One region of the Bacillus sp. MT94 genome, then DNA from elsewhere that is predicted to be linked to it. Evidence: riboswitches for the same ligand, from Rfam matches in the RefSeq annotation. Region 1 holds a riboswitch; each other region holds the start of a gene.
What was found. Region 1 has a riboswitch for thiamine pyrophosphate ahead of AC1Q51_RS11325 (energy-coupled thiamine transporter ThiT). Riboswitches for the same ligand answer to the same signal wherever they lie in the genome.
Positions count from the first base shown of each region.

Region 2: another riboswitch for thiamine pyrophosphate. It lies ahead of tenA (thiaminase II); the one in region 1 lies ahead of AC1Q51_RS11325 (energy-coupled thiamine transporter ThiT).
Region 3: another riboswitch for thiamine pyrophosphate. It lies ahead of tenA (thiaminase II); the one in region 1 lies ahead of AC1Q51_RS11325 (energy-coupled thiamine transporter ThiT).
Region 4: another riboswitch for thiamine pyrophosphate. It lies ahead of thiC (phosphomethylpyrimidine synthase ThiC); the one in region 1 lies ahead of AC1Q51_RS11325 (energy-coupled thiamine transporter ThiT).

Region 1 is NZ_JBXAEZ010000002.1:1,065,902-1,074,146, reverse strand. Features, by position in the region: gene AC1Q51_RS11365 (diacylglycerol/lipid kinase family protein) at 1-366, opposite strand, end outside; gene hpt (hypoxanthine phosphoribosyltransferase) at 542-1,069, opposite strand; gene AC1Q51_RS11355 (hypothetical protein) at 1,231-1,446, shown strand; gene AC1Q51_RS11350 (hypothetical protein) at 1,630-1,962, shown strand; gene AC1Q51_RS11345 (LPXTG cell wall anchor domain-containing protein) at 2,141-2,632, shown strand; gene srtD (class D sortase, LPxTATN-specific) at 2,722-3,342, shown strand; gene AC1Q51_RS11335 (response regulator transcription factor) at 3,382-4,071, shown strand; gene AC1Q51_RS11330 (sensor histidine kinase) at 4,068-5,921, shown strand; gene AC1Q51_RS11325 (energy-coupled thiamine transporter ThiT) at 6,129-6,800, opposite strand; TPP riboswitch at 6,887-6,988, opposite strand; gene AC1Q51_RS11320 (FeoA family protein) at 7,183-7,410, shown strand; gene feoB (ferrous iron transport protein B) at 7,407-8,245, shown strand, end outside.
Region 2 is NZ_JBXAEZ010000001.1:910,098-918,342, forward strand. Features, by position in the region: gene AC1Q51_RS04340 (lipoprotein BA_5634 family protein) at 1-610, shown strand, start outside; gene AC1Q51_RS04345 (DUF3914 domain-containing protein) at 687-1,028, opposite strand; gene AC1Q51_RS04350 (esterase/lipase family protein) at 1,308-2,549, shown strand; gene AC1Q51_RS04355 (homoserine dehydrogenase) at 2,637-3,662, shown strand; gene pdxR (MocR-like pyridoxine biosynthesis transcription factor PdxR) at 3,752-5,200, shown strand; gene AC1Q51_RS04365 (D-alanine--D-alanine ligase) at 5,205-6,119, shown strand; TPP riboswitch at 6,193-6,298, shown strand; gene tenA (thiaminase II) at 6,426-7,115, shown strand; gene AC1Q51_RS04375 (DUF3937 family protein) at 7,534-7,776, shown strand.
Region 3 is NZ_JBXAEZ010000003.1:649,679-657,923, forward strand. Features, by position in the region: gene thiF (thiazole biosynthesis adenylyltransferase ThiF) at 1-838, opposite strand, end outside; gene thiG (thiazole synthase) at 831-1,601, opposite strand; gene thiS (sulfur carrier protein ThiS) at 1,604-1,807, opposite strand; gene thiO (glycine oxidase ThiO) at 1,823-2,932, opposite strand; gene tenI (thiazole tautomerase TenI) at 2,925-3,545, opposite strand; gene AC1Q51_RS15085 (ABC transporter substrate-binding protein) at 3,556-4,557, opposite strand; gene AC1Q51_RS15090 (ABC transporter permease) at 4,554-5,306, opposite strand; gene AC1Q51_RS15095 (ABC transporter ATP-binding protein) at 5,306-6,055, opposite strand; gene tenA (thiaminase II) at 6,024-6,719, opposite strand; TPP riboswitch at 6,805-6,908, opposite strand; TPP riboswitch at 6,969-7,080, opposite strand; gene AC1Q51_RS15105 (SH3 domain-containing protein) at 7,350-8,245, shown strand, end outside.
Region 4 is NZ_JBXAEZ010000004.1:295,984-304,228, forward strand. Features, by position in the region: gene cydA (cytochrome ubiquinol oxidase subunit I) at 1-1,129, shown strand, start outside; gene AC1Q51_RS16735 (cytochrome d ubiquinol oxidase subunit II) at 1,122-2,147, shown strand; gene AC1Q51_RS16740 (arsenic transporter) at 2,559-3,917, shown strand; gene thiC (phosphomethylpyrimidine synthase ThiC) at 4,019-5,779, opposite strand; TPP riboswitch at 5,892-6,007, opposite strand; partial or broken gene AC1Q51_RS16750 (L-lactate permease) at 6,079-6,150, opposite strand; gene AC1Q51_RS16755 (transposase) at 6,196-6,591, shown strand; gene AC1Q51_RS16760 (hypothetical protein) at 6,942-7,244, opposite strand; gene AC1Q51_RS16765 (IS110 family RNA-guided transposase) at 7,658-8,245, shown strand, end outside.

The DNA.
Region 1 (8,245 bases):
ATGTTCTTTTGTAATAAGTTTTGCCGCTTCTGCAATGTTTTGCGGAACACCAAGTGTGCGAGAGAAGTCGTTGCAAGTTCCGCCTGGAATGATTGCAAGTGTAGGTCTATTTTCGAGAGGTGCTAAGCCATTTGTGCATTCAAATACTGTTCCATCACCACCAAAGACGATAATTAAATCTACTTTACTAGCAAACTCTTGGCAATATTTTGTTGCATCACCTTGTTTTTTCGTATGAAGGATATGTAGATCAGGAAAAGCTGCGGCAAGAGGTGGTACGATTTTCGTTAAATTTGTATGGAAGTCACCTTGACCAGCTTTCGGATTTACGATAAGGAGTACTTTTTCAAATTTTGTCTTTGTCATTTTTCATCTCTCCCTGTAGTTTGTAATGGCAAGAAAGGAGCTGTTCCCATGTATTTTAGAACAGCTTCTCCCTATTAATTGGATGCTAACATTGTCAGTTATTGTCGGTAAGTCGATATATTTAAAAAATCGCCGATATACATTTTATGTACTATCAATTTTTTAAGTTATACGATTATTCCGTTACAACTGAAGCAATGAATGGTAAGTTACGATATTTTTCCGCACAGTCGATACCGTATCCAACGATGAATTCGTCTGGAATTTGGAAGCCAACATACTCAGCTGTTAAGTCTACTTTACGGCGTTCTGGCTTATCAAGTAATGTACAGAACTTGAGTGCCTTTGGTTTATGCATAAAGAAGTGGTCTTTTAGGAAATGAAGTGTTAAACCAGAATCGATAATATCTTCTACAACAATTACGTTTTTCCCAGTAATGTTTACGTCGATATCTTTTAGTAGTTTCACTTTTCCTGTTGTTTCTGTTTGATTTCCGTAGCTAGATGCAGAAATAAAGTCAATTGTTACATCATTTTTGATGTGACGAATTAAATCAGCAGCAAATACGAATGAACCTTTTAATACTGCGATAACTACGATTTCTTCTCCTTCAAAGTCACGTTCGATTTGAAGTGCTAATTCTTTAACTTTTGCTTGTAATTGTTCTTCAGAAATTAAAGTGTCTTTTATTTCAATATTCATTGTAATCCTCCTACAGTGTAAAACTTGCGAACATTTCGACTGTAAAGGATAGAATAGAAAAAGTCAAAGGAGATAGTAATTTTTTACAAAGATAACGACAAAATCATCTGATGATATGATATACTAAGTATATTAAGAAAACGCTTCCATAAAGGGTGAATATGATGAAGAAGAAACAGTACACAAGTGTAACATTTATAAAAGCATTACTTTTAACAATTGTTCTTGGCCTGTTGGCTTACGTAATTGATGTACCTGCGATTCGTATTTCATTAATTGGAATGACTTTAGTGTTAGGAGCAATTTCGCACGGTATGATGTCGCAGCTAAAAGAAGCTGGACTTGATGATATGAGAGATCATATAGATAAAAAGTAAGAAACCTTCATTATATAGAGTGAAGGTTTTTTTGTTTCTTACAAAAATGTAAGGTAGTTGTAAGGCAAATCGATAGTTGCATAATAGCATTTTGGATAAACTATGGGTGTAAGGTAAAAGGCAAGCATATTTTAGGTAAATTAAGTTTTAGGCACTCTATATGTGAAAAAGGAGTAGGAGGGCATGGAGAAACGTTGGACGACCTTTTCTTTTTTAGCGACTAGTAACACCGTAATGCTAGATGGAAAAATGGATTTTTTGCACTTGTTTGATCGTGAAGATGATCATTCTTCTTCTAAATTTACAATGAAATGGAATAAATGGAGCGAAAGTTGTAGGTTTGAAGAAGAGGCCCCTAACGAAGAGCAAAAGATTATTTTAACAAACCCTATTAAAGCGTGGGTTGTTCAACGTCGTAAGTGTAACGTCAAAAATCACTTCAAGAAAACTGAGCCGAGACAATTAGTTATCGCTCCGGCCCGTTCTACTTCCAAATCACGCGAAAGTAACATGTAAATATTGAGACACACACCCGAAAAAAACATCGTACATATTACGATGTTTTTTTCTTTTTCTACAATGAAATCTTTAAATGAAATATATTTCATCTGCATCTTATATTTATATCTCTTGCTTATTCTAGTAATACATCCGGTGCGAGTTGATGTGAATAAAATATAAGGAGAGAATGAAGATGAAAAAGAGACTATTACCAATTTGTGCAATGGCATTTTTAACAGTAGGATATTCTTCAGTAGCGAGTGCGGATACTGGAACAGTAACAAAGGAAGAAGAAGCGCAAGTGCAACAAGATAAAGCTAAAAAAGAAGAAGCAATTAAGGAACAGCAAAAAAATGAAGTAGAGAAAAAACAAGCGGCCCAAGTACAAGAAAAAAATGATATGGCTAAAAAAGAGGAAGCAATAAAAGCTGAGAAAAAGAGTGAAGAAGAGAAAAAGAGAATAGCGCAAGAACAGTTAAAAAATGATATGGCAAAAAAAGAAGCAGCGATAAAAGTCGAGCAAAAGAATGAAGTAGCTAAAAAAGAAGTAGTAAAGCCAGTTGTACAAGGTGAAAAATTACCAAATACAGCATCAAATAATGTAGCAATGATGGGATTAAGTGCATGTCTTGTAGCGATAGGTACATTATTTGGTTTGAATCGTCGCAATAAGATTAAAGTGTAAATAAAATATTTTCCTATAAAGAATGGAATAATTTCATATATTAAAAATGGTAGGTTACTCCTACCATTTTTTGCATGGAGGGATGAAGAATGAAGTTACTCAATTATATCGGTATCATATTGATGGCTATTGGGCTATTCATGGGATCCTATTACGCTGTGGAATGGTATAAAGGAAAAAGCTCTGCTCAAGAATTAACGAAAGAAGAAATAAAGAGCCTTAAAAATATACAAGATACTCAACTTTCTCATGAAACACCTGTAACTTCTCAAGTGCCTTCTTCTCAAACAGAACATAAAGAAGGTGAAAAGGTAGCGATGTTAAACATACCGAAAATAAAGAAGAAGTTTTCTATATATTGGGGAGCGGATGATACGACTTTGAAAAAAGGAGTTGGTATGTTTGTTAGTGATTTAACGACAACCCCATCTGGAGGAGGACATACTGTACTGAGTGGACACCGAGATACTGTATTTACAGATTTAGGAGAGTTGAAAGAAAAGGATACTCTTGTTTTAGAGTATGATAATAAAACGTACACATATGAAATTCAAAAGACATGGATTACTCATGCGGATGATCGTACTGTTATTATAAAAAAAGAAGAACCGATATTAACACTGACAACTTGTTACCCATTTGATTATATAGGGGATGCACCAGATAGATATATTATCGAGGCGACGTTAACTGGCAGTTATTCAAAGTGAAATTATAGTTTCTGAAAACGGGAGGGGGATATATCAGTTATGTCAAAAAACATTTTAATTGTTGAAGATGAAGACATATTACGTGAAATATTAAAAGATTATTTTTTAAGTGAGCAATATGTAGTGTTTGAAGCGAGGGACGGGAAAGAGGCTTTAGTTGTATTTGAAGAAGAAGAGGTTGATTTAGTTATTTTAGATATTATGTTGCCAGAACTCGATGGATGGTCTGTTTGCCGAAGGATTCGAAAGACGTCCGAGGTGCCTATTATTATGCTAACGGCGCGCGTAGATGAAGACGATACGCTACTTGGTTTTGAACTTGGGGCAAATGACTATGTGACGAAGCCGTATAGTCCGCCAATTTTATTAGCAAGAGCGAAAAGGTTGTTAGAAAGCAGAAAAGTGACAAAGCAACTTTTAGAGAATGAAGATGATACATTATCAATCCACGATATTCACGTTCATTTTCCGTCACGCACTGTTACGGTAAATCGAACTGATATTAATTTAACGCATACAGAATTTGAAATATTAGCGTATTTCATGAAAAATCAAGGAATCGTTTTAACGCGAGAGCAACTCATTTCAAGAATTTGGGGATATGAATTTGCTGGCGATGATCGAACGGTGAATAGCCATATTCGTAATTTAAGAAATAAATTAGGAGAGAAAGCAAAGTACATTACAACTGTAGTACGAACTGGTTATAAATTTGAGGGGAATATATGAGAAAAGGAATTGTACTAAAATTATTTACTCTTACAACAGCATTATGCATGTTAATTTTAGCGACGATATTTATTGGACAAACGATATTTTTCAAACAATATTATGCGAATCGAAAAGTGGAAGATATTAAAGTGAATTTAAATTCCTTTGAGAAGAACTATTTAAATCATGCAGGAAATGCAGAAGAAATTCAGAAACTAGAGCAAGACTTTTTAAGAGAAAATAATACGTGGATTACGACATTAGATAAGAATGGGAATTTAAAACATGCAGATGATTTTTATTTTGAAGTAACGATAGATCGTAGGCAACAAAAGAGCTTTGGACAACAAATATTCAAAATTCCCTTAGGTAATCTCGTCAATATAGAGGAGATTGATAATAAATTATCAGAGCATTTTTTAGGGCAAGAAATTTATTTTTCTGGAGTGAGAAAAGAAGATAGTTTTATTCCATTCTCTTTTTCTTTATCTAAACAGAATTTAAGCGGATCTAATAAACCGCTAGAAAAAGCATTTAATGAGAAAATGAGAAAATTATATGAGGAAAAAAAGAAAGCAACCGGGGAACAAGTTGTTAAGGAGAAGAGGCCAGCCGTTCAGGAGCAAGCTGCCCCAGAACCAGATGTTTACATAGGAGGGCGTGTTACGAAAGTACAGTTTCCAGATGTAAAAGGCCCCGTAAATCCAATTTATAAAAATACTTTATTTTTGGATAGTATAAAAGAATTTCAAACGGATGTATTACTAAAAGAGAGTAATCAAATAGAGTATTCAACAAAGACCATGGACTATGAAAAGAATGATATAAAATATAAATTATTAATGAAACCAATAAAAGAAAAAGATGGATCAGTAACATATATTTATGCGATGGCTTCTTTACAGCCCGTAGATGAAGCTGTACAAATGGTGCAAGATTATTACATCTATATCATTGCATTTGTAGTCGTTCTTATTTTTTTAGCTTCGTTTTATTATTCAAAACAAATTGCAAAACCATTATTAAAAATAAATGATACGACGAAGAAAATAGCACAATTAGATTTTACAGAAAAAATACCGATTACTTCAAAAGATGAAATTGGAGATTTATCGAAAAATATTAATGTGCTATCAAATAAACTCCATTCGCATATTGGGCAGTTAGAAGAAGATATTGAAAAGGAAAGAAAGTTAGAAAAGACGCGAAAAGAATTCATTTCTGGTGTTTCACATGAATTAAAAACACCGCTAAGTATTATGAAAAGCTGTATTTCTATTTTAAAAGACGGGGTAGCTGAGCATAAAAAGGATTATTATTTTCAGGCGATGGAGAGAGAAGTAGACAAAATGGATACGTTAATTTTGGATATGCTTGAGTTAGCTAAATTTGAATCTGGTACATATAAAATGAAAAAGGATTCGTTTTATATTGATACAGTAATTGAAGACATATGTGAACATCTATCTGTGGAAATAGAGAAAAAAGAGCTTCGTGTTCATAAAAATATATGTTCATTTGAAGTGATTGCAAATCAAGGCCGGATTGAACAAGTCATCGTAAATTTCATTACGAATGCCATACGTTATACACCAAATAAAGAAGATATTATTATTTCTACAATAGATGAGAAGGATCGTATAAAAGTGTGCATTGAAAATAAAGGTACTCACATTGAAGAAGAACAATTAGATAAAATTTGGGATCGTTTTTATCGAGTGGATACAGCTCGTCAGCGTTCACAAGGTGGGACGGGGCTTGGGCTTGCCATTTCAAAGAATATTTTAGAACTACATGATACTGAATATGGGGCAGGAAATACAGAAGATGGTGTGTTATTTTATTTCTATTTACCGAAAAAAGCGTAGAAAATATAATCTACGTTTTTTTAAATTATTTTCATATTATCTTTACCTAATCTTTATTTTTAATCAGTATAATTTGTTTAGAATATGAGGTTATGTAAGGAGTCGATGAACCGTGCATAGCAATTGGCTAAGTATAATGGTATTTATTTTCTTTTGCGCATTTATTGTATTTTTAATTAATATTACGATATGAAAAAAGAGCGCTCATTAAGCGCCCTTTTTTTGTGTATTCATTTGATAAGCACTGATGCTTTTGAATAAGCGTGGTGAAGTGATAAATAAAAATATAAGTAAAACGGTACATAGAATATAGGAACCAATCATTGTACTACCGTTAAATATTAAAGAATATAGGAAAGCCGATTGGCCTTTTGGTGCATATTGTCCCCAGAAAATGATACCAGCGATAAAGTGACAGAAGTAACGAGCTAGACTACCGATAAAAGTAGCGACGATAATGTATCCAATTACTTTCTTTCCTTGGTTTGGTTTTGATGAAGGTTTGTCTTTACGGCTACCTAAATTTGATTGTTCTTCGCTATTTTCATTTGACGCTAAAAGCGCCTTTTGAATTGGACGATAGAATAAACCAGCAAATCCAATGAATGCGAAAGCAACAAAGTATTCAATTAATACTTGAATTGGTGTGACGATAATGGCATCGCCTACGACAATTTGTAATAATCCCCAAATTAAGCCTCCTAAGAAAGCCATTTTGAAGCCCCAGCGGTATGCGATAATAAAAATAGGAATCATAGCAAATGAAATGGAACCGCCTGTTGCTGATATTTTGATTGAAAGTGGTAAAATGTCGATGACCAAGGCGAAGGCTGCAAGAATAGCAGATTCAATCATCGCTTGTAAATTGGTGTTACGCATGTTGTCTCCCCCTAAATCCAAGTTGTACAAAAAAGAATAGATATCATAGGAGGATACGAAATACGTAAATAAAAATGAGGTATGTATTTCGGACGTTTGCACAATCCCTGCGTTAGCATTAACTAACAGGTTCGAAGGGTCGGAACGAAGTGTTCCCTCTCAGCGGCATGGCTCCCCCAGTGATAACGAGATTCTTTATTTGCTATTGTTTATTGTAAGCGAAATGGATGAGAATGGCAAACAAATGCTGTATGACAATAATTGAAATAGAATTGTAGCGAAATGTTAATAAATATGAAGCAAAAGGGTATAGTACAAGAGAAATTGGGTGTGGTATAATTTTTTTGAAAATAATTATCATTCTCTTCTGAGGGGGAAGGTTATGAGCTTAGTAGATATTAAAATTGGAGAGAAAGTGTTAGTAAAAAGTATTCAGTCTTTAGATCAGCTATTAAAGCGTAGACTAGCTGCTTTCGGTCTTGCGGAAGGAAGCGAACTTCGCTTGAAACAGAAAGCGATGTTCAAAGGTCCTTGTACATTGGAGTGTCGTGGACAGTTAATTAGTATTCGTCATTGTGACGCGAAAATGATAAAGGTGGAATTAGCGTGAATAAGGTAGCTTTGCTAGGGAATCCGAATACAGGGAAGACATCATTATTTAATGCACTTACTGGTTCTTATGAATACGTAGGAAACTGGAGCGGTGTAACAGTAGAAAAAAAGGTTGGTAAATTAAAAGATAGACAAGGAACATTAATTGATTTACCAGGTGTGTATGATTTAAATCCAGTTTCACGTGATGAAGGTGTTGTAACAAACTTTCTATTAACAGAAGAATTTAATCATATGTTAAATATCGTAGATTCTTCGCAATTTGAGAGAAATATGCATTTAACGTTGCAATTACTTGAATTTGGTAAGCCGGTCTCAATTGGTTTAAATATGGTTGATGTGGCGAAGCAAAGAGGAATTGTCATTGATGTAAAACGATTATCAGAACTATTAGGTGTAACAGTCGTTCCTGTCGTTGCAAGAAGTGGAAAAGGTTGTGAAGAACTACTTGCGACTCTTAAAGAAAATGACAAAAAGGAGAAAAAGCCATTCCTTATTTCATATGGTGTACAAATGGATGAAGGAATTGGAGAAGTAATTGCTCTTTTAGAGACAGCGAATTATGAGCATCCGAGATGGTTAGCACTTCAATTTTTAAGCAATAACGAAGTAGTAGAAAAAGAAATGAAAGCATTACCAATTTATAAGGAACTCATAGCCATTCGATCTCGCTTAGAAGGAAAACTTGATTGTACGTTAGAAGAGCACATTTACAAAACTCGTGAAGCGTATATTGAAAAGTTAAAAACAAATGTTATGAAGCATGAGAAAGAAGGAAAAATTCCTTTTTCAGAAAAAATTGATAGATTAATTACACATAAAATTTTAGGACT
Region 2 (8,245 bases), on a different contig from region 1:
TGCTAAAAGTGAAGAATTATTTCCAGCTAACGGTGTATTAATCATTGGAGATGAGAATCATACTGGAGCAATTATGAATCGTTATAAGGAAAATACGAAAGAACATGAAATTTTCCCAGTGAAAACAGGGGAATTTGAAAAAGGAAAGGTATTAATATTAAATGAATCTACTGCACAAGCGATGATTAAAGCAAAGATTTTTCGTAAACGTGACCAAGGAGCCCTTTCCAAACTGGTAGATACGTTACCTAATTTTCCAAAAGAAAGCTCACTACTATATATAAATGAAGAAGAAAAGAATATTAAAAGTATTAAAATAGAAGGAAAAGAGATACCAGTTGCATATGATAGTGATGCTTGGCTTGGCAATAAACGTGACTATGGAGCACTATGGTATATCATTGTGGCGAAAAATAGTGTGTATAAAGAAATAAAAGCGAATGAAACGAATATGCAACTTCTACATTTAAAAAAGTCGTTAGGTGATGAAAAACCTAAAATGTCGACAGATAATACATTAATTAATGAAAAAGTAAAAGTAAGAAAGCTAATTGAAGGTTTTAAAGAGAAAGTATCAGTTCAGTTTGTAACGATCGGAGAAAAATCTTAAAAAAGAGTTCGAGGTTGATAGAAAGTTTATCAGCTTCGAACTCTTTTTAGTTTATAGACAAATCAATTATTATGCTTTACATTACTTCATTTAATCGAGTCTCGTTTGTTTCCTCAATCGCATTTGAATTTTGAACTGAATTATTTTGGGCTTCTTTTTCTTTACGAGCCTTTTGTAGCATTTCAAGGATGATCCATAAAGGAACACCTTTATCCTTTAACATCTTCCATAAATCTAATTCATTAAATTTATGCTCAGGCTGTTTCATTTCTTTTTCAGATGAACGAATATCAAACTTGATAGGATCATTTACTTTCTTACTTTCAAGTTTAGTAGAAGAGATAGTATTATGCTCAAGAGTAGATGGAGTTATTTTAGTAGGTTGAGATAATGTATGAATATTTGATCCGATTTGCATGTTTTTTCCTCCTTTTTGAAGCAATGAGATTAGTTTTCTTATGGTTTTTAAATCTTTTTAACATGAGGAAACTATATCTAATTATAAATTCAAATAAACAGATTTACAAGTTATATTGTAAAAAGTAAATGTTCACTTGAATTAATATTTATCAACATTTGTATGTGTTTTCTATATATACAACGTATATAAAATACTTTACATTATGTTTAAGTTGTTAAATTATTCTGTTAATTTTTTGAAAAGAAAAATGTAAACGTTTTATTAGGGGGAGAAAGTATGGGGAAGTTATTTTTAAAAATATGTTTTTTCGCATTAGTGACCGTATGTTCATTCGCAGCGAAAATATCATACGCTGAAGAAAGACAACAAAATAATTATCCTATCATATTGGTGAATGGATTTGCTGGATGGGGTAGGGAAGAAATGCTGGGCGTAAAATATTGGGGTGGTGTTCATGATATACAGGAAGATTTGAAACGAAATGGTTATATGGTACATACCGCAGCTGTTGGACCTGTTTCTAGTAACTGGGATCGTGCATGTGAATTGTATGCACAAATTAACGGTGGGACAGTAGACTATGGTGCCGTACATGCTAAGAAACATGGACATAATCGTTTTGGCAGAACTTATAGTGGTTTTGCACCGAATTGGACTGAAACAAATAAAGTTCATTTAGTTGGACATAGCATGGGTGGACAAACGATTAGAACATTAGTACAGCTATTAAAAGAAGGTAGTTTTGAAGAAAATAATTATGTGAAAAATCACCCAGACACCAAAATATCACCACTATTTGAAGGCGGAAAATCATATGTTCATAGTGTTACAACATTAGCAACCCCTCACAACGGTACAACACTTGCGGATGGGAGTCTTCTACTTCCGTTCGTTAAAGATTTACTCATTACAGCTGCAAGCTTTGGAGGAAACAATAATTTATCATTATATGATTTTAAATTGGATCAATGGGGTATAAAGAAGAATGCTGGAGAGTCCTTTTTCCAATATAGTAATCGTATTCTAAATAGTTCACTTTGGAAAAATACAAAAGATATAAGTCAGTGGGATTTAAGTACAGATGGTGCAAAGGAGTTAAATAATTGGGTAAAGACGCAACCAGATGTGTATTATTTATCCTATAGTGGACATGCATCACAAGCAGCACCTATAACAGGTTTACATTTGCCTCATATAACGATGAATAAAGTGTTAATGGGAAATGCATTTTTCTTAGGTTCTTATGCGAGATATGAAGAAAACCGTCCGCTAGTTGATACTTCTTGGTGGCAAAATGATGGTGTAGTAAATACAAATTCCATGATTGCACCATCTTCTAATGTTACTGTAAATAATAATGAGTCATTACAGATTGGAAAATGGAATCATATCGAAACGAAAGCGAATTGGGACCATCTCGACATGGTAGGGTTAAGTGTTTCAGACTCGTTAGGTTTTTCTAGCATTCAAGAGTTTTATAGAACAATTGCTAAAAAGCTATCACGTTTACCGAAATAGGTAATAATAAAGCGCTCTCGATGGAATTCGAGAGCGCTTTATATTATATTGAAAGAGGGATTTGGTAGAAAAATATGGGGGGATATTATGAAAATTCAAGTTGTATTATCAGGATACGGAACAGTAGGCAGAGAGTTTATAAAATTATTAAATGAAAAATATTCATATATATATGAAACATATGGGATTCAATTAATTGTAAGCGGCGTATTAGGGAGAAATATTGCAATACATAATGAAGACGGCTTATCACTTCATCATTTATTAATGTATGGTGGCGGTACCGCTGCAATTGAAAAATATTTAGAATATCATCCGAAGGAACGTGCAACAACTAGCATAAGTGGTACTGTATTGGTAGAATCAACAGTTACAAATCTTAAAGATGGAAATCCAGGGAAACAATATATGAAACAAGCGATTGAGAAACAGATGGATATAGTAGCAATTTCTAAAGGTGCGCTCGTTACAAACTGGAGAGAAATAAATGAAGCAGCAAGAGGCGCAAATGTACGAATTCGATATAGCGGTGCAACAGCCGCTGCACTACCGACACTAGATATTGGACAATTTAGTTTAGCTGGTTGCAGTATTGATAAAATAGAAGGAATATTAAATGGAACAACTAATTATATTCTTACGAAAATGTATGAGGAAGATATGACATTTGAAGAAGCGCTGAAAGAAGCACAAAATAAAGGGATTGCTGAGACAAACCCTATATTAGATATAAGTGGTTCAGATAGTGCGTGTAAATTGTTACTTTTGACTAACAGCTTAATGGAAACAGAGAAAACACTTACTGATATACATATAAAAGGAATTGAGCACGTTACAAAACAGCAAATACAAAATGCTAAGAAACAACATAAAATTATTAAATTAATAGCATCAATATATAAGGATGAGGGTGGCAATGTGAATTTAAGTGTTGAACCGTGCGAAATAGAAAAAGATCATCCGTTAGCAAATGTAAATGGGACCGAAAAAGGAATTACATTCTTTACAGATACGATGGGACAAGTTACTACAATTGGTGGGGCTTCTAATCCACGAGGCGCTGCAGCTGCAGCTTTAAAAGATGTAATTAACTTATATCGAAAAGATTTGTAAGACCGTACCGCCCTTTATAAAAAATACATATGTCGTGGACCTTTTAAGAATGAAATAAATATGCAAAAATGATTGCAGGGGGTAAGGAATTGTTTAAGGATTTTAAAGTTGTTAAAGATCGTCCCGTTTATATTCAATTAAAAGACTATTTGAAAAAGATGATTATGAAAGGGCATTTGCTCGGGGATCAAAAAATCCCATCAACAAGGGAACTAAGTGAATTACTAAGTGTGAGTAGAAACACTGTACTCGCTGCTTATGCAGATTTAGAGCAAGAAGGACTCATTTATGCAGTTAAAGGAAAAGGGAACTTTGTTGCGAAGGTGGATATATCTAACACTTCGTCTGTTGAAATAGATTGGAAAAATAAACTTAATACAGTGACCGCATTAGCGGACGAATTAGATTTAATGAAACATGGTGTTCGTTGGGAAAAGGGAATGATTGTTTTTAATAGTATAGCCCCGGATGAGAAGCTATTTGATGTTGAAAATTTCAAAAGAGCTTTTCTTACTCGTATGTCCATTGAAGGGGACATCGTATTGAACTACGGATATGCAAAGGGATATAGACCGTTAATGAATTATTTACTTCATTACATGGAAATGAAAGGTGTAGACATTTCGAATAAAGATATTCTAATTACAAATGGATTTACAGAAGGATTGGATATTGTACTCTCTTCTTTATCAAAAAAATCCGGTCGTGTCATTTGTGAGAATCCAACTCACCATGCTGCACTTAAGCTTTTCCGTTTACATGGACTTGAAGTTCATGGGATTGATATGCATGAGGATGGTATTGATACGAATGAAGTTGAAAAAAGTTTGCGTGAAAAAGATTTTGATTTTGCTTATTTAATTCCTTCTTATCATAATCCAACCGGTATTGTTACGAGTTCAGAGAAAAGAACGGAATTGATGAGGTTATTCTCAAAATACAACGTTCCTATTATAGAGGACGGATTTAATGAAGAATTACGTTATTCAGGTTCACATTTAGCTCCATTATTAACTTTTGCTGGTGCTGGCAATAATGTGATTTATATTAGTAGCTTTTCAAAGGTACTTTTCCCTGGTTTACGTGTAGGGTGGATTATTGCAGATAAAGAGCTGATTCATTATTTAGAAAGCGTAAAAAGAGCAAGAACGATTCACACATCTACGCTAGATCAAGCTGTTCTGTTTCAATATTTACATGAGGGATATTTTGAAAAATATTTAAAAAAGGCAAGATCTGTTTATAAGAAAAAATATGAGTTAGCTGTCGGGGCATGTAACCAGTACATTCCTTTCAAAAGAATGACTGGAGATGGTGGACTGCATTTATTTATAGAGCTAGAAGAGCATATGAACGCCCGCACACTTTTACAAAAGTGTTATGAGAAAGGCGTTACGTTTTCACCTGGAGATGTTTTTTACTCTGATGGAGAAGGAGCGAACACTTTCCGATTAGGGTTTTCGCGCTTGAAAGAAGAAGAAATAGTTCGGGGAATTAAAATAATTGGTGATACATTAAAAAATGAAAATTGGAGTTGAGAAAATGAAAATCGGTGTTATTATGGGCGGGGTATCGTCTGAAAAACAAGTTTCAATTATGACCGGGAATGAAATGATTGCTCATTTAGATAAAAATAAGTATGAAATAGTCCCAATTACATTAAATGAAAAAATGGATTTAATTGAAAAAGCGAAAGACATTGACTTTGCATTGCTCGCATTACACGGAAAATACGGAGAAGATGGGACAGTTCAAGGAACACTGGAGAGTTTAGGGATTCCTTATAGCGGAAGTAATATGTTATCTAGTAGTATATGTATGGATAAAAATATTTCGAAAAAGATTTTACGTTATGAAGGTGTAGAAACACCAGATTGGATTGAACTTACAAAAATGGAGGATCTAAATCTTGATGAGTTAGATAAGTTAGGATTTCCATTAGTGGTAAAACCAAACTCCGGCGGATCGAGTGTCGGGGTGAAAATCGTTTACAATAAAAATGAATTGATCTCAATGCTAGAAACTGTATTCGAATGGGATTCTGAAGTAGTAATTGAGAAGTATATAAAAGGTGATGAAATTACATGTTCTATTCTGGATGGAAAACAGTTACCTATAGTTTCAATTCGACATGCAGCCGAGTTTTTTGATTACAATGCAAAATATGATGATACTAGTACAGTTGAGGAAGTTATCGAACTTCCAGCAGAAATTAATGAACGTGTAAATAAAGCTTCACTGGCTTGTTATAAAGCATTAAAATGTAGTGTTTATGCAAGAGTTGATATGATGGTGAAGGACGGAATTCCATATGTAATGGAAATTAATACATTACCAGGGATGACACAATCAAGCCTATTGCCCAAAAGTGCAGAAGCAGCGGGAATTAGTTATAGCAAACTATTAGATATGATTATTGAAACATCATTAAAAGTTAGAAATGAAGAAGGGTTTTAAGGAGATTATATAACTAATTCTTTTGACAGTTTCACGAAGTATGCTATGATGAATACATTATAAAAACAAAATATTTATCCACTAGGGGGGCCTTTTATAGGCTGAGATCAAATGTGATTTTGAGACTCTTAGTACCTGATCTGGTTAATGCCAGCGTAGGGAAGTGGGAAAGACGTTGCTATTTAATGAGTAAATAAATACTGTCAATTTCACTTTCTTTACGCCTGTAAAGAAAGTTTTTTTATTTTACAGCTTTAATAATTGTGGATAAATACTTATATTTTATACATTAGTGGAGGGATTTAAATGACTTTTTCACAATCATTACGTAAAGAAGTAGATTCAATTTGGGAAGCGAGTTTTAACCATCCTTTTGTAAAAAAACTTGGTGAAGGAACATTAGATTTAGCTAGTTTTCGCTATTATGTGCTTCAAGATTCATATTATTTGAGTCATTTTGCTAGAGTACAAACTTTAGGAGCTGCAAAAGCTCTTGAATTAGAGACGACAGCTCGTATGGCACATCATGCTCAAAATACATATGAGGCCGAGTTATCTTTACATGAGAATTTTGCTAAAAAGCTAGGGATAACAAAAGAAGAAAAAGATAATTTTATTCCTGCGCCAACTGCATATGCGTATACTTCACATATGTATCGTGCTGCGTATGAAGGGCATTTAGGAGATATCATTGCAGCAATTTTACCTTGCTATTGGTTGTATTATGAAATTGGCGAACGCTTAAAAGAGTGCCAGCCGGAAGAGCCAATTTATAACGAATGGATTTCTGCTTATGGATCTGATTGGTTCCGTACGCTAGTTGAAGAACAAATTACACGTTTAGATACTATCGCTGAAAAAGTAACAGAGGTAGACCTCAAACGTATGAAACAGCATTTTATTATTAGCAGTCAATATGAATATTCATTTTGGGAAATGGCTTATACATTAGAAAAGTGGCCAGTGGATACAGACGTAAAAGACGTAATTGGATAAAGAATAGAAATAATGTTATAGATAGGTATGGATCATACCTATCTATATATTTTTTCTTGTCAAATTTGCGCAAAGTCATTAGTGCTACGGATATGGCGAAATAAAATATCGATAATTTAGCTCATTTACTTGTCTACGCATTAACTGGATAAACTTCTGTCACATTTATTTTACAATCAAAGAACGTAAATGTTGGTGGTATGAAGTTAAATAAGAAAAGAAACCCGAGCTGTTAGCTGTAACGGAGTTGTTTTTTCTTTGCAGGAATTTCTAAATTATCATGGAGTGTTGTTAATACGATATGCAAATATGCATATCGTATTTTTTTGAGTTCTTTATGTGTTAAAATTAGATATAAAGATATGGAAATATAAAGAAGCAAAAGCAGGAATATCCAATAAATTTTGAGAGGTGTTATATGTTTACAAATAAGAAATTAATTCGATTTGGTTTATCGTTGTTTGTATTTTTAGGGATAATTAATTTTACAATCAGCTATTTCCAAACATATCTTGAAACAGCAGCAGATATTAAATGGGTAATTCCAGAAATTTGGAAAACTATTTTGCTAGATGTTCCTCAAGGTATACTTGTTCTTTTAGGCGCAATTGCTTTATATGATTTCACAAAAGAGGCATCACAAAAAGACGCATCAATCTAAGTGTGTCTTTTTTCTATTAGGAATTTCATAGAGAGTTTGGCTGGAGAAATAGAATGAAAAGCCCTAATAAGGGCTTTTTTCTTTGTAGGAATTTCTTATCTGTCATAGAAACCGGTTACTTGGAGGTGTTATAGTGAAAGGCATTTACAGTACAGAAAAATCTAAGCGGCAGACGGAAATATATAGGATATGACAACATAATTATTGAGAAATTAATTGAATTTAGTAGGTATGAAGATATGAGGCTAGAATTCATATTTTTTAATTTTTATTTATCCCGCATTAACGGGCTGTTCGTAAAAGCCTGATTGGTGAGGGCTAATAATCAGCGGGGGATGAACTCCCCCCACTGATTAAAGTTTCATTTTATAAAAATGAGCCCATAGCAAAAATAGGTATATGAACAAGGTGCATCATTTAGTGATAAGTCATACTTTGTTGGTGTACGTATTGAACTTAGTTTATAGCA
Region 3 (8,245 bases), on a different contig from region 1:
TCATTTCCTCTTTATGAGGTGGTCTAATTTGAACTGTATTTCGCCCGCATAAAACTGCTGTTTTTGATGTGTTCTCTTTATTTAAATACGGATATAATGCATTCTCTCCGCATGAAGAACAATTATGCTGGCGAAGCTTTTGCACATTCATACATGAATACTCATTCTTCCACATATCAAACGATACAAGCCCATCTCGAAGTGATTCGTAATCTTCTACTAACAGTTTAAGAGCTTCTGTTACTTGATGAGAAACGACAAGAGATACAGCAGGTGATATAATACCCGCTGTATCACATGTTGCCCCGCCAAGCGGAATCGACTGCAATAAACATGATAAACATGGTGTTTTACTAGGAATGATTGTGTAAGAAAGACCGTAACTACCTACACATGCACCGTAAATCCATGGAATAGAATATTTTTGTGCTATATCATTCACAATAAAGCGTGTTTCGAAATTATCAGTCGCATCAATAATTACATCAACGTTTGTAACAAGTTCTTCTAGCTCTTCAGCTGTTACATCTTGAACGAGAGCTTTTATTGTTACATCGCTATTAATCTCTTCTAAACGTTTTTTAGCCGCTATAGCTTTTGGGAGATTATTCTTTACGTCGCTCTCTGCATACAATTGTTGTCTTTGTAAATTACTCCAATCTACATAATCACGGTCAACAATTGTTATCTTGCCAACACCCGCTCTTACAAACATCTCTGCATTTGCACTACCTAATGCACCTGCACCGATAATAAGTACATGCTTTTCTCTTATCTTTTGCTGCCCTTCTGCTCCAATTGGAGAAAATAGTTCTTGGCGAGAATATCGATTATTCAACTACGCTCATTCCTTCTAAAGGACTACTTGCAGTTGCACAGCGCTTACGTGCAATACGACCTGCTTCAAATCCTAAACGGCCTGCTTCAATACTTAGTTTCATTGCCTGCGCCATTTTAATAGGATCTTTTGCTCCTGATACAGCTGTATTTAATAACACGCCATCTGCTCCTAATTCCATTGCAAATGCCGCATCAGCTGGGCTACCAATACCAGCATCAACGATAACTGGTACTGTCGCTTGTTCAATAATGAAGCCCAAATTTAATGGATTTACAATACCAAGTCCTGATCCGATTGGAGATGCTCCTGGCATAATCGCATGCACGCCAAGCTCTTGTAATTTACGTGCTAATACAACATCATCAGATGTGTACGGAAGTACGATAAATCCTTCTTCCAGTAACATTTCAGATGCCTTTAACGTTTCTACCGGATCCGGTAATAACGTTCTATCATCACCAATAACTTCTACCTTTATCATGTCACAAAGCCCAGACGCTTTTGCTAATTTTGCAATGCGAACAGCCTCTTCAGCATTTTTTGCCCCTGCTGTATTTGGTAATAACGTATATTTTTTCACATCAAGTTTCTCTAATAAATTAGGTTGCTTTGCATCAAAGATATCCATACGACGTACTGCAAATGTTAAAATTTCAGCTTCAGAAACGTCAATTGCCTTTTGCTGTACGTCAAAATCAGGGAATTTACCTGTACCTAATAAAAGTCTAGAATGAAATGAAAATGGTCCAATGTTCAACATAATCAACCGCCTCCTACGAAAGTTACAATCTCAATTTGATCTCCATCAAAAACAGATGTATCTGTATGATCATCTTTTTGTAAAATATCTTTATTACGCTCTACTACAACAATTCTGTTATCTAACTCTAAATGTGTAAGTAACTCAGCTACTGTTTTTACACTCGCTGGCACTTCAATTTGGTTACCATTAATTTTTAATCTCAAACTTCCATCCCCTCTCTAAACTCTTCTAGAAAGCAATGAATCTAGCAAATGATTCTCTTGCTCTCCTTCTATTAAATCAGCCATATATTGGCCAGAAATAGGACTTAATAAAATACCGTTCCGATAATGGCCCGTGCAAGCATATAAACCTTTTATTTCTTCATGCTCTCCCATATAAGGAGCTTCATGATTCGATTGTGGTCTTAATCCTGCCCATGCGCTTTCCCATTCTGCTTCTTTTAAAGCTGGCAATATTGTATAAGCACGCTCCAATATAGAAGTTATACTTTCTGGCTGCACAGTTTTATTGAACGTATGTGGCTTCATTGTTGCCCCAATTACGTAACGTCCACCGCGCTTTGGAGCAATGTAAAATCTTTCTTGAAAAATAGGTGCTTTTAAAAGTTGTTTTCTACTTCTTACCGCAACCACTTCTCCTTTAACTGGATATGTACCCCAATCGCGGTGAAAATAACTGAGTAACTTCGTGCTCCATGAACCTCCTGCAATAACGACTTTCTCACATGTGACAATACCTTCGCTCGTAAAAATTCCGGTCACTTTATTATTTTCAATACGAATATCAAACACTTCTGTCTGTTCATATATATCAGCACCTGACATTGCCGCAGAATGTGCGAATGCTTTCGTAAGCTCTGGTGCAATAACATGACCGTCTTTCGGATAATATACTGCTCCTATAATAGATTCGGATAGATACGGCTCTTTTTCCCGCACATGGTCTCCCGTTAGAAAATAGGAATCTTCACCTGTTTTTTGCTGCCAATCCATAATGTGAAGAATTCTTTCCTTCTCATCTTCATTTTGAGCAATACGATAAATTCCTTTTTCTTCATATCCAATATCAATACCCGTCTTTTCACGTAAAACTGCTGCAAGTTGTGGAAATATAGCTCGGCTTTCTCTAGCAAGTTCAAATAGCGGATCATACGCATCCCATTCTGCCTGAACACCAAGTAGACCAGCAGCTGCTTTTGAAGCTTCCGATGCAATTCTTTGCTTCTCTACAATCGCTACTTTATGTCCTCTTTCTGCTAGAAAATGTGCAACTGAACTACCAATTACACCACCACCAATAATCGCTACATCATACTTCTCACACATGTTTTTCCGCCCACTTTCTTATTGATTCCTTATAAGATTTCGCTTTGCTATACGGGTCACTACTACTTACAATTCCGGACATAACTGCTATACCGCTTACACCGTTAGTAAGGACATCCACTGCGTTTTCTGGAGTAATTCCTCCAATTGCTGTAATCGGTATAGATAAACACCTTGCAATGTCAGAAATTTCTTCAAGCCCTCTCGCTGGCACACCTTTTTTACAATCTGTCGGAAATACATGACCATAAACGAGTGAATCTGCTCCATTTTTAAATGCTACTATCGCTTCATCTAGCGAATGCACAGAATAACCGACATGCAAATACGAAAACTTTTCTTTCACTGACTTTACATCTGTGCTTCGATACCCTAGTTGAACACGAGGAATATTTAATAAAATTGCAATATCAATTCGATCATTTATGACAATTTTAGAAGCCGGAAAGCCTTCCATTAAAAGACTTTCCACACCTTCATATAACTCCTTCGTACTCTTCTCACGCTCACGAATATGCAAATAATCAATCTCACTCTCAATTTGCATCGCTACATTCACTAACTCTTCGAATGGCATATGGCCATTTGAGATTACGTGGAGCTCATTTTTCATATTCATTCGCCTACTTTAAAATATTTTCGAATAGTTCATCGGCTGGAACGGTTTCTTTCGTCATTCCTTTGTCCTTCAGCCATTTATTTTGTTTCTCCCAAGATTCTTTTGAATCTGATAAAAATGGCTCATCTTTCGTTTCCATCTTCTCTAATAAAATTTTCATACTTTCCTTTTCAACTTCTGGCACAAGTGGGAAGTTTTCTTTTTCTTGATGATTTAATAAAATATTCAATGCTTCATCTGGGTTTTTCTTCATGAAATCATAGCCTTTTTTCGTACCACGTAAGAAAGCTTGCAACGCTTCTTTATCTTTTTTCAACGTTTTATCACCTGTTACAAACACAAGTTCATGATAGTTCGGTACTCCGTAATCAGCTGGATTAAAGTAAGCTGGTTCATGGCCTTCATGACGCATAACCGGTACTTCATGATTAATGTATGCCCCTGTTACCGCATCCACTTTTTTCGTAATTAAGGCTGGTACTAAATCAAATCCAACATCAACTACTTTCACTGTATCAGGATTACCACCAGCTTCTTTTACCATCGTTTTTAAATACATCCCACTTAAAGGTGTTCCAGAATATCCTACTGTTTTTCCTTCTAAATCTTTCGGTGATTGAATACCCGCTGATTTCAGCGATACGACATGATTTAATGGTGAACGTACGACAGCCCCAATTGATTTCACTGGAATTTGCTCATTTGCTCTTGCCATAACAACATCTGGCTGATAATACAAGCCAACTGTCACCTTCCCTGCTGCTGCCAATGTTAATGGATCAGTCGGATTAGAAGGGAATTTAATATTTACCTTTACACCTTCTTCTTTAAAGTATCCTTTTTCAATTGCTGCATAAATAAAGCTATGTACCGCATTTGGATACCAATCTAACATGACTGTTATTTCTTTCTCTTTTTTACTTTTTTCTGATGCTGAATTACTCGAACATCCTGTAATCATTGCAATTAATAATGTAAACACAAAGATGCGCTTTAAAAATTTCATGAATGCTTCCTCCAACTAATGAATTTCTTTTCTAATATGGAAATAAGTACGACGAAGAAAATAGCTAATAATGATAACAATACAATGGGTGCAAATACGCCAGCTCCATCTAACTGCGTCATCATTCTCTTACTGAAATATCCAAGTCCAGCTTGTGCACCGAGCCATTCTCCAATTGCTGCTCCGATAACACTAAGCGGAACTGCAATTTTTAAAGCTGAGAAAAAATAAGGAAGAGCAGACGGCAACTTTAATTTAAGAAAAATATCTCTTTTCGTTGCTCCATATGTAACTAAGAGCTCCTCCCATTCTTTTTTTGTACTACGCAGTCCATCATACGTATTGACCGCAATCGGGAAAAACGTAATTAAAACTGTGACAACAACCTTACTCCAAATTGTGTATCCAAACCATAAAACAAATAGCGGAGCAAGCGCAGTAATCGGAATCGTTTGTGAAGCAACTAATAATGGATAAAATGCTCTTTCCATCCATGTACTCGCATTCATTAACATCGCTAGCCCTACACCTAATACGATAGAAATAACAACACCTATTAAAACGACGTATAACGTTGCAGGTAAATGAACCGTAAATAATATGTCTTTTAGTTTCCATATCTTCATTACAATCGCAGACGGTGACGGTAAAATGTACATCTCATCTACAATTCTTGCTCCTATTTCCCACACAGCTAGTAAAATACTAGAAAGTGTAATAGCAGGAACTAATTCTTTCAATCGGTTCATCACACAAGTACCTGCCTTTGTAACATACTAAGAAGCTCATCTTTCAGCGCTAATACTTCCGGTTTATATAAATCTTTTCGTGTTCTGTTATGATCAAGTGGTACAATCCGCTCAGTCAAAGTCGTTATCGGCTGCTGTTCCACTACTAAAACTCGGTTCGAAAGAAATAACGCTTCTTCAACATCATGAGTAATGAATAAAATTGTTTTTTCCCACTCTTGCCATTGTTCAAACAGCCATTCTTGCAAAGAGGCCTTCGTTAAAGCATCTAACGCGCTAAACGGTTCATCTAATAACAATATCTCCCCGCCCGTTAACAAAGTTCGGATAAAAGATACGCGTTGCCTCATACCACCAGATAAATCTTTCGGATGTTTTGTCTCATATCCTTGTAAACCAAATTTATATAACAGTTCCTTTGCCTTTACTTGGGCTTCTTTCTTCTGTACACCTTGGCACTCTAGCGGCAGAGCAGCATTCTCAATAATTGTTCTCCACGGCAAAAGCATATCTTTTTGCGGCATATATCCTACAGGATGGTGCTTTGTTTCTGTCAGTTCTATCTTTCCAATACTTACCTTATCTAGGCCTGTAATAAGGCGAAATAAAGTACTTTTCCCACATCCACTCGGTCCGATAATACTGACAAACTCTTTCTCATGTATAGAAGCATTTAATTCATGGATGATTGGTTTCTCATCGTAATGAAAAGAAACATTATGAAACTGTAGTATGTTCTTGCTCCTCAAATCCCCACATCTCCTTACGATAGGACATATCCCAGAATAAATATTCAAATCGACTGGAATATAAGAAAATCTCCTCTAATCTATCTAGTTCTTTCTCAGACTTTCCAACTGCCATTTCATTTAATAAATCTATTAACCAAATACAAAGATTACCGTATTCTTCCGAACTATATCCTTGAATCCACTCACCAAAAAACTCATGATCTCTTGCTCCAGGAATATCATTTAAACGCTTTCCAATTTCCCAGTAGCTCCACATACATGGAAGAAGCGCTGCTATTAATTCTGCAAGTGTGCCATTTTGAGATACAGACATCATGTAATTTGTATAAGCTAAATTTTTAGCAGATGGTTTCGCAGACTCTATATCCTCTATAGAAATTCCAAGTCTTTTTGCATATTGTTTATGGATTGTCATTTCGCCATTTAATATCCCATCAATTTGTTCAGCGAACTTTCCCATTACTTGTGGATTCGTTGCTTTTACAACACCAATCGCATATAACTTTGCATAATCTAGCAGATATAAATAATCTTGAATAATATAATACTGGAATTTATCTTTTTCTAACGTGCCATCTCCCATACCCACTACAAACGGATGATTATGACTCATCTCCCAAACCGGTTGCACAGTTTCTAATAATCTATCGCAAAATTTCATTTCTCTATCCCCTTTCAATATATGTATCTAAATAAAAAACCACTTCTATATATAAGAAGTGGTTACAGCAAATAAAATTATACATTTATTCGATGTTCCACTTCCCTTCGCTAGTATTACCTAGATCAGGTGTTATAAGGGTTAAGGATTATTCCTCTCTCAGCAAATCAAGCACCCCTAGTGGTTTCAATATGAAATTTTTAAATAAAAAAGCCCCGTTTCTATACGCAAAGAAACGGGGACTCATTGTTAGTGTCCGAATTGCTTCCCTACGCTAGCATAATCTAGATCAGGTAATAAAAAGGATCAAAGGCTTACGGCCTACTCTCAGCTGGCAACACCAGCTCTCCTAGCAAACTATAAAATTATCACTGTCAGTATAACACCCTAATAAGACATCATCAACTGTTTTAATTTTCTTAATTATCAACAAAATATTGAAGTTATACAATACATACATTCTATTTTAGAAAATAAAACCCAAATTAATTGTATAAAAAGGAATCATTATCCTCAAAAAATTTATTTTTATATTGATTTCATATTACATTTATGTGAATACACCCACTATATTATATCTTTATACTATAATAAAATTACAACTATACAACTAGAGGAGGTCTCTATTCCATGAATATGAAAGCTACGGCTTTAACAGCAACTACTGTAGCGATTGCTTCTTTACTTCCTTCTATGGGTGAAACAAATGTACAAAAAGCAAACGCTGAACAATTATCTAATGTTAAAACTGGGTATGTCAAAGTCGATCAAGTAGCATTACATACAGAAGATAACGTAAAAAGCACATCAATTGATACAATTCGCTTTAATACAAAAGTGAACATCCTTGAAACAACTAATGGTTGGTATAAAGTATCTGTTCATAATAAAGTAGGTTATGTACAAAAAGATGCTATTTTACTAAAAAACAAACTTCAATCTAATGATCAATACATCGTCAATGCTAATGCATTAAACGTTCGCTCTGAACCTAATTTAGAATCTTCCATTTTAGATGTATTACCAAATGGCAAGTTTATTACCGTTCAAGAAGATCAAGGCGAATGGTATAAAATATCACATAATGGCCAAACGGGTTACGTACAAAAAGCATTCATCTCTAATGGTTCACAACCCTTAGTAAAAGGAATCACCGTTCAAAATAATACAAAATATACTGTTGCAACACCTAATCTGAATGTACGTAGCAACACTAGTACAAGTAGCGCTCTACTCGGTTCATTACAAAACGGTACACAAGTACAAGTAGTAGAAACTGTAGGAACTTGGTATAAAATTCGTTTTGGCACAGGATACGGATATGTAGCAAAACACTATGTAGTACAAAATCAACCACAGGCTAAAACAGATCAGCCTTCATCTATTCCAGCTGCTTTCAAATTCCCTGCTCAAGGAAGAATTAGCTCAACCTTTGATATACGCTGGGAACAAATGCATTATGGTATAGATATTGCTGCTCCAGGGAACGTCTCTATCCAAGCTGCTGCTGCAGGTAAAGTTGTGAA
Region 4 (8,245 bases), on a different contig from region 1:
CTCACTTCTTTGGCCTGGTTTCGCCAAAATTGTTGGGCAAGTTATCTCTGTTCCCTTCCAAATTGAGATTTTCGCCTTCTTTTTGGAAGCTTTATTCATGTCGATTTACGTATATGCAGCCGATAAACTTCCTCCATTTATGAGATTAATCTCGCTATTTTTCGTCATGCTTGGTGCCACAGCATCCGCCGTGCTTATTACATCAGCAAATACATGGATGAATACACCAGCAGGCTTTTCAATGAATCCAGATGGATCTGTTTTTAACGTTGATCCGTGGAAAGCTTTCTTTAATCCAAGTTTTGGCACAAGTGCATTCCATGTTGTTATTACGGCTTATGCAACTGGTGCGGCTGTCATTGCTTCTATCGCTGGATTTAAATTATTGAAGAAAAATTTAAGTACACGTGAAATTGCTTATCATAAAAAAGGGCTACTATTAGGGCTTGTCGTTACATTTATTACAGGCGCTACGATGTGGCTTTCAGGACATGAATCAGCGATTGCCTTACATAAACACTCACCTGAAAAACTTGCATCTGCTGAAGCTTTATTTGAAACGACATCACACGCACCGCTATCCATTGGCGGAGTTGTGGATCCTAATACACTTGAACTAAACTATGCACTTGAAATTCCAAACATGCTTAGCTTATTAGTGGGACTAGACCCTAGCACTGTCGTAAAAGGTCTAAACGAATTCCCACAAGAAACATGGCCACCATTTTATACACATACACTATTCAACTTAATGGTCGGCACCGCTGCGTTCACCTTTGCAGTTGCAGCAATTGCGCTCTTATATTGGTACTTCGTTTACCGAAAAAAGGGAACAGAACTACCGAAGTGGCTACTTTGGGGAGCTGCTGCATGCGGACCAATTATGATGCTCGGTATTGAATTCGGCTGGATTTTCAGTTGTAGCGGTCGTCAACCATGGACAATTTATGGTATGCAACGTACCGTCGATGCATCTACACGCGCTGATTTCGTCGGTCCTTTATTTGTTTTGTTCATCATTTTATATATTGGACTCGCTATTTTAACAGTCTTTGTTCTACGTACATTCTTTAGAAGACATCCATTAAAGAATGATTTACAACACCAAGGAGGCGATTCTCATGCATGAGGAAAGTATTGCAATCATCATCTTATGGGCCCTTATTTTCGTATACAGTATATTAGGGTCCATCGATTTTGGCGCTGGTTTTTGGGGCATGGTATACGCAAAACATCCAACGCTCGCTGCCAAACTTGCGAATCGGTACTTATCCCCAACTTGGGAAGTAACAAATACGTTTCTCGTCTTCGTCGTTGTCGCATTTCTCGGCTTCTTTCCGAAAGCGGCCTTTACCCTTGCGACAGTAATGTTCGTACCAGTTATGTTAATTTTAGTGCTCGTTGCAGTACGTAGTACATTTATGGTGTTTGCTTACTCCTTGCCGAAATATCAGTACCTTCTTCGGGTTATTTCAGGTATTACTGGTCTCTTAATTCCAGCACTATTAATTACCGTTTTACCCGTTACAGAGGGAGCCTATATTACAATGTCTGAAGGGAAAGAAGTACTCCTGTATGGAAAACTTCTTTCTAGCCCGGTTATCTATTGCTATATGCTCTTCGGAATAACGTCTGAACTATTTCTCTCCTCTCTCTTTCTTGCTGATTTTGCGAGAGAACAAAGTTCAGAAGATACGTATAGAATTTATAGAAGAAATGCCATCATCCTTGGTCCTGCAACGCTCGTTACGGCAATCATCGCCCTCGTTGTAATGGATCCTGAAACACATTGGCTTATGCAAGGATTAATAAAGCAATTCCCGTGGTTTACAGTTTCTATTGTTTTATTCGTTATCGGATACTCGTCCCTTTGGTGGACAAACAAAAAGTACAATACACTAGGATATCCTCGCATTGCCGTTTTAGCTGTCGTCGCTCAATATGCATTTGCAAGCTACGCTTACGGCGTCGCGCATTTACCTTATATTATTTATCCTGACGTAACTGTATTTACAAGCTTTACAACGACAGAAACGTTCTATGCACTGCTCATTCTATACGCAATTGGGATTGCAATTTTATTACCAGGATTTATTTTCTTCTGGAATTTATTCTTGAAGGATCGTACTTTTTTGAAGGAAAAATAATATAGTCTTGGGGTCTGTTCCAAAAGGCATTTTGGGATGGGCTCCTTTTGTCATGTTTTGTCGATAAGTCGATATATTTTAAAAATCGCTGATATATTTTGAGTTGCGCCGATATATTTCAATGATCGCTGATATATTTTGAGTTACGCCGATATATTTCAATAATCGCTGATATATTTTCAGTTACGCTGATATAAATCTCATTTACTACCTTACTGCCCAATCAATTAATAGACTCCTATCACAATAGTTATTTCACTACGAGTGACACTTGTCCTTTAGCATGAAAAACACATATTCGCTTCATCTCGTTATACGTCTAGTTCTTCTTATTTTTTGCTGAATATACTACCAATATAACCTTGAGACAAGCTACATCTATTCAAGGGAAAATAGAAAGGTAGGCAAAATATGAGCATTGAAATATGGATTACTATTATTGTATTCTTCTTAACGATGATTGTTATCTTTTGGCGGCCTCGAGGTTTAAATGAGGCGTGGCCAGCAGCAATCGGAGCTGGTATCATCATAATTACTGGACTTGTATCAAAACCAGACGTCATGGATATTATAAGTAAAATTGGCGGTGCTTCCATAACAATATTAGCGACCATCGTCATGGCAGTTATATTAGAAAGCTTCGGCTTTTTCCATTGGTCCGCAGCGAAACTAGCAAATTTAGCAAAGGGTTCTGGACGCCGCTTATACTGGTATATTCAATTATTATGTTTTCTCATGACTCTTTTATTCAATAACGACGGTAGTATTTTAATTACAACTCCAATTTTAATTCTTCTTCTAAAAAATCTTCAATTAAAACCTCATCAGCAAATTCCTTATTTATTAAGTGGTGCTTTAATCGCTACGGCATCTAGTGCACCAATTGGTGTAAGTAATATCGTAAATTTAATCGCATTAAATATCGTTAATATGACTCTTTATATGCATACTGCTATGATGTTTGTACCTGCAACATTAGGCTTATTATTTATGTCATGGCTCATGTATACAGTTTTGAAGAAAAAACTTCCGAAAAAATTGCCTGTTTCTTCATATGATATTGAAGAAATTTTCTTCACGAAAAACTTCCATCCACTAAAAGGAAATAATTCTGTTGATACGAAACAAAAACGGACAAGATTCATGTTAAAAGTATTAGGTTTCGTCTTCCTTATGCGCTGTCTTCTATTCGTTGCATCCTTCTTATCCATCCCAATTGAAATCGTTGCAGTACTTGGTTCACTCGTTCTTCTCATTTGGAGATGGTACTACTTACGAACAAATCCTGTCGACATTTTGAAAAAGACACCATGGCACATTTTAATTTTCGCCTTCTCTATGTACGTCATTATTTACGGACTCCACAACGCAGGATTAACAGCTGCACTTGTACAATGGCTCGAGCCAATTGTGAATCAGCATCTACTCTATGCTAGCTTTGCAATGGGTGGACTTGTATCCATCCTCTCTAACGTCTTCAATAACCATCCTGCCCTTATGATTGGTACAATTACATTAACAGAAATGGGACTAGATCCAGTCACATTAAAAACAATCTATCTTGCAAACATCATTGGTAGTGACATCGGCTCACTATTACTACCAATTGGTACACTAGCTTCACTCATTTGGATGTATATTCTGAAACAAAACAAAATTAAAGTAAAATGGAAAGACTATTTAAGTGTATCCCTTATCGTTATCCCGCTCACAACAGTCGTCACACTATTCCTCTTATTCTACTGGGTACATCTCTTCTTCGCCTTATAAACAACAGAAGCCCCATTTGCTACCGTCTTAGCAAATGGGGCTTCTTCTATAATAAAGTTAGGTACTACAGTGTGATCAATCAAGTAAAGAGGTGTAACATATTATTGATATAAATGACTACCAGCTTCTTTAAATTCTTCTGCTTTCTCTTTCATTCCTTTTTCAATTGCTTCTGTCGTTTCTAAATCATTTTCTTTTGCATACTCACGAATATCATGTGAAATTCTCATACTACAAAACTTCGGTCCACACATTGAACAGAAGTGAGCTGTCTTTGCCCCTTCTGCCGGCAACGTTTCATCATGATATTCCATCGCACGTTCAGGATCTAAAGATAAATTAAATTGATCGCGCCAACGGAATTCGAAGCGTGCTTTTGAAAGTGCATCATCACGCTGATGAGCCGTTTTATGTCCTTTCGCAAGATCAGCCGCATGCGCTGCAATTTTATACGTAATAACACCCGTGCGTACATCATCTTTGTTTGGCAAACCTAAATGTTCTTTCGGCGTTACATAACAAAGCATCGCTGTTCCAAACCAGCCAATCATAGCAGCTCCAATTGCAGATGTAATATGGTCATAACCTGGTGCAATATCTGTCGTTAGCGGCCCAAGTGTGTAAAACGGCGCGCCCTGACAAATATCAAGCTCTTTCTCCATATTCTCTTTAATTAAGTGCATCGGTACGTGTCCAGGTCCTTCAATCATAACTTGCACATCATGTTTCCAAGCAATTTTGGTTAATTCGCCAAGTGTTTCAAGCTCAGAAAACTGTGCTTCGTCATTTGCATCTGCAATAGACCCTGGACGTAATCCATCTCCAAGAGAGAACGAAACATCGTACTGCTTCATAATTTCACAAATCTCTTCAAAGTGAGTATATAGGAAGTTTTCTTTATGATGGAATAGACACCACTGCGCCATAATCGAACCACCGCGCGAAACGATACCTGTCGTACGCTTTGCCGTGATTGGAATGTAACGAAGCAATACACCAGCGTGAATTGTAAAGTAATCAACGCCTTGCTCCGCCTGCTCAATTAACGTATCACGATATACTTCCCACGTTAAATCTTCTGCAATTCCGTTTACTTTTTCCAGCGCTTGATAAATCGGTACAGTTCCAACTGGTACAGGCGCGTTACGAATAATCCACTCACGCGTCGTATGAATATTTTTACCTGTAGATAAATCCATAATCGTATCTGCACCCCAGCGCGTTGCCCATGTCATCTTCTCTACTTCTTCTGCAATCGAAGAAGATACAGCTGAGTTTCCGATATTCGCGTTTACCTTCACATGGAAATTACGCCCGATGATCATCGGTTCAGCTTCTGGATGATTAATATTCGCTGGTAAAATAGCGCGGCCTTCTGCGATTTCCTTACGAACAAACTCCGGCTCTACCCCTTCACGAATCGCAACATACTCCATCTCAGACGTAATAATGCCATTACGTGCATAGTGCATTTGCGTAACGTTTGCACCTTGCTTTGCTCTAAGTGGCTTGCGATCCATCTGCGGGAAAACAGGTGTATGTTTCGAAGCCACTTTCACACCGTCATCCTCTGGTTTCACTTCACGCCCTTCGTATGCTTCTACATCACCACGCCCCAGAATCCAAGAATGGCGCGGCGTTGGAATCCCCTTTTCTAACTCCACTTTATACTCAGGATCCGTATAAGGTCCGCTCGTATCATACACACGAATTGGCGGATTTGGAACGCCATTTGTTTCGCTTTGTTTAATCTCACGCATCGGTACTTTCATGCCTTCTCGTGGTCCACCCACATATACTTTCTTACTCCCTGGTAAACTCGATTTCAATTCAATTTGCTCAGCTGAAACAGATTGTTTCATAAATTTTATTGCCCCCCTGTTCGTGACAAGGACGAGATATGGCCAGCGCATGCCAAAATAAAAAGAGCCAGGTCCATAAAAAAATAAGGACCTGGCTCATAAAGACATCATTATGTAAAGCCGTTAACTTCCCTACGCTGGTACGAGCCAGATCAGGTCCAAAGGGTTAAGAAGTTCACGCGCTTCTCTCTCAGCCTACGCATACGTTAGGCACCCCTAGTTTATCACTGATTTAATTTTCAATACTTTCCCATCATACACGATAATCTGAAAAATGCAAAGGTTATTTCTTTTTCTCTTTATGGAATCATCCACGTTAAATAATATGCTTGAACATACGTCATAATACCAACAATAATTACGAAGAACACCCTATTGTAAAAATAGTTTATGACTTAACATGGGAGTTTAAAAACATCTTCACCACAAAGAGTGTTGAGAATTTCGACCATTGTATTGAGAAAATGAAGAATACTAATATACAAGAGTTTAAGAGCTTTACGAATGGATTAGCCGGGGATATTGAAGCTGTCAGAAATGCGGTAACTTATGAGAATAATAATGGTCTTGCCGAAGGGAGCATAAACAAGTTAAAGCTTATTAAAAGAATCATGTATGGTCGATGCAAATTCTCCACATTGCGGACAAAGATTCTACTTTTGGAGAGAATGAGACTTTTCAACCAACTCCGGAAAGAACCATTTTTTACTTGCCAAATACATTCATCAGTCCCGTTTGACAAAGAGCCTTTGTCTCTACTGCATTTCGCTACAACTGCTACCTGCCATACAACCTGCAATAGAGATAGGTAACAATTTACTATACAAGGAACAAAATTGACCTGCTCCTCCATTTAGTGATTTAACTACCTTTATTATTCAGAGCTAAAACTCAAAGAAAAAACTCTTACATTTATTGTAACATTTTTCCTTAATACGTTAATTATTTTTTGTTGTCTTGTTAGTTAAAGGGGTACTTAGTACAAAAAATAACCGTAGATAGTAGCACGAACACTGTTCTTGTTATAATTAATTTTTTTCAGAACGTCTATAATCCTCTTTTAAAAAATATATGTAAATATAATAAAAAACGAATGATTAATAGAAATATTCTACACCACTCGTTTTTTATCGGACTTCTTTTTACTGTACTTTTATTTTCTTTATGAGTTATTAGAAAAATAATTGTCTATATAAGTCTTTATTTTTTCAAAATTCTTTTCCATAAATAAGATTGCTGGTACTTCAATTATTGGAAGATTATTTTCATTATCAAAAGCTGGACACGGTTTGGGAACTACCAAATAGTCAACTGAGTTTTTATCCCTGATATAATTAATTGAAACATCATAATACTTAGAAAAATATTCCTTCAAATCATTCTGATTCCTTAAAAATGGTAGAGAAAATATTGAACCATAATTTATACCAGCGTCGACAATTAATACAAAGCATATTTTTTTCATGATACACCCTCCTCGTATAATAAGTTTTAAGTTAATAACTGTTCCTTGAAAATTAAATAGTTTTTATCTTCAAGAGCTACATCAAAAAAATGATGTATGGGTAAAATTTAGTCTTGGATACTGGGGGATTTCTCCAGATAATGGAAGTGCAGAAATGGACCCATCGGGAATATGCTTACTCCTCCTGTAGTTCGACCACGTTAAAAGACTGTGACCCAGACCAAAATGCACTGCATACGCACAAGCTGTATCGGTTTCCTTCACTTACCTCTCATAGTGGTGGGAGGGCAGCTTAGATGAAGGCAATCATTGAATACTCATACGCGAGGTTGTGGCTATGTTTTGGACTCTAGGAAGATCCCACAGTATCCAAGCTCATTCCAAATACTATTCAAAGAAAGGAGGTCCTTTCTTTGAGATTATTCGTAGCTATTGATGTAAGCTCTGAAAAACTTGATGTATGTTTTCTTGACAGTCATGACACTGTTTTGAAAGAAATTTGTCTTTCAAACGATGTGAATGGTGCCAACGCCATTAAGGAGGATGTTCTCCATTTTCACCAGTTGTACAACTATAAAAAAATTGTCATTGGCATGGAATCTACTTCCGTCTATAGTTTCCATCCTTCCATGTTCCTAACGGAAGATAAGGATTTGAGGGCTTTAGACGTGGAAGTGGTCGTACAAAATCCAAAAGCCATCCATCGGTATAAAAAACTCTTTGAAGAAGATAAGACCGATAAAATAGATGCTTTCCGTATTGCCGATTTTTTACGAATCGGACGGTATAATAAGTTTCTTATCAAGGAGGAAAAATACGTTGCCCTTCAACGTTTAACACGATCTAGATATCAACTCGTTCACCAGCAAACAGAATGTAAGCAACACTTTCTGAAGAACCTTTACTACAAATGTAATACGTTATCGAAAGAGTTAAATACCTCTGTTTTTGGTGCGACGATGATGGAAATACTCTCAGATTCCCTTTCGTTGGATGAAATC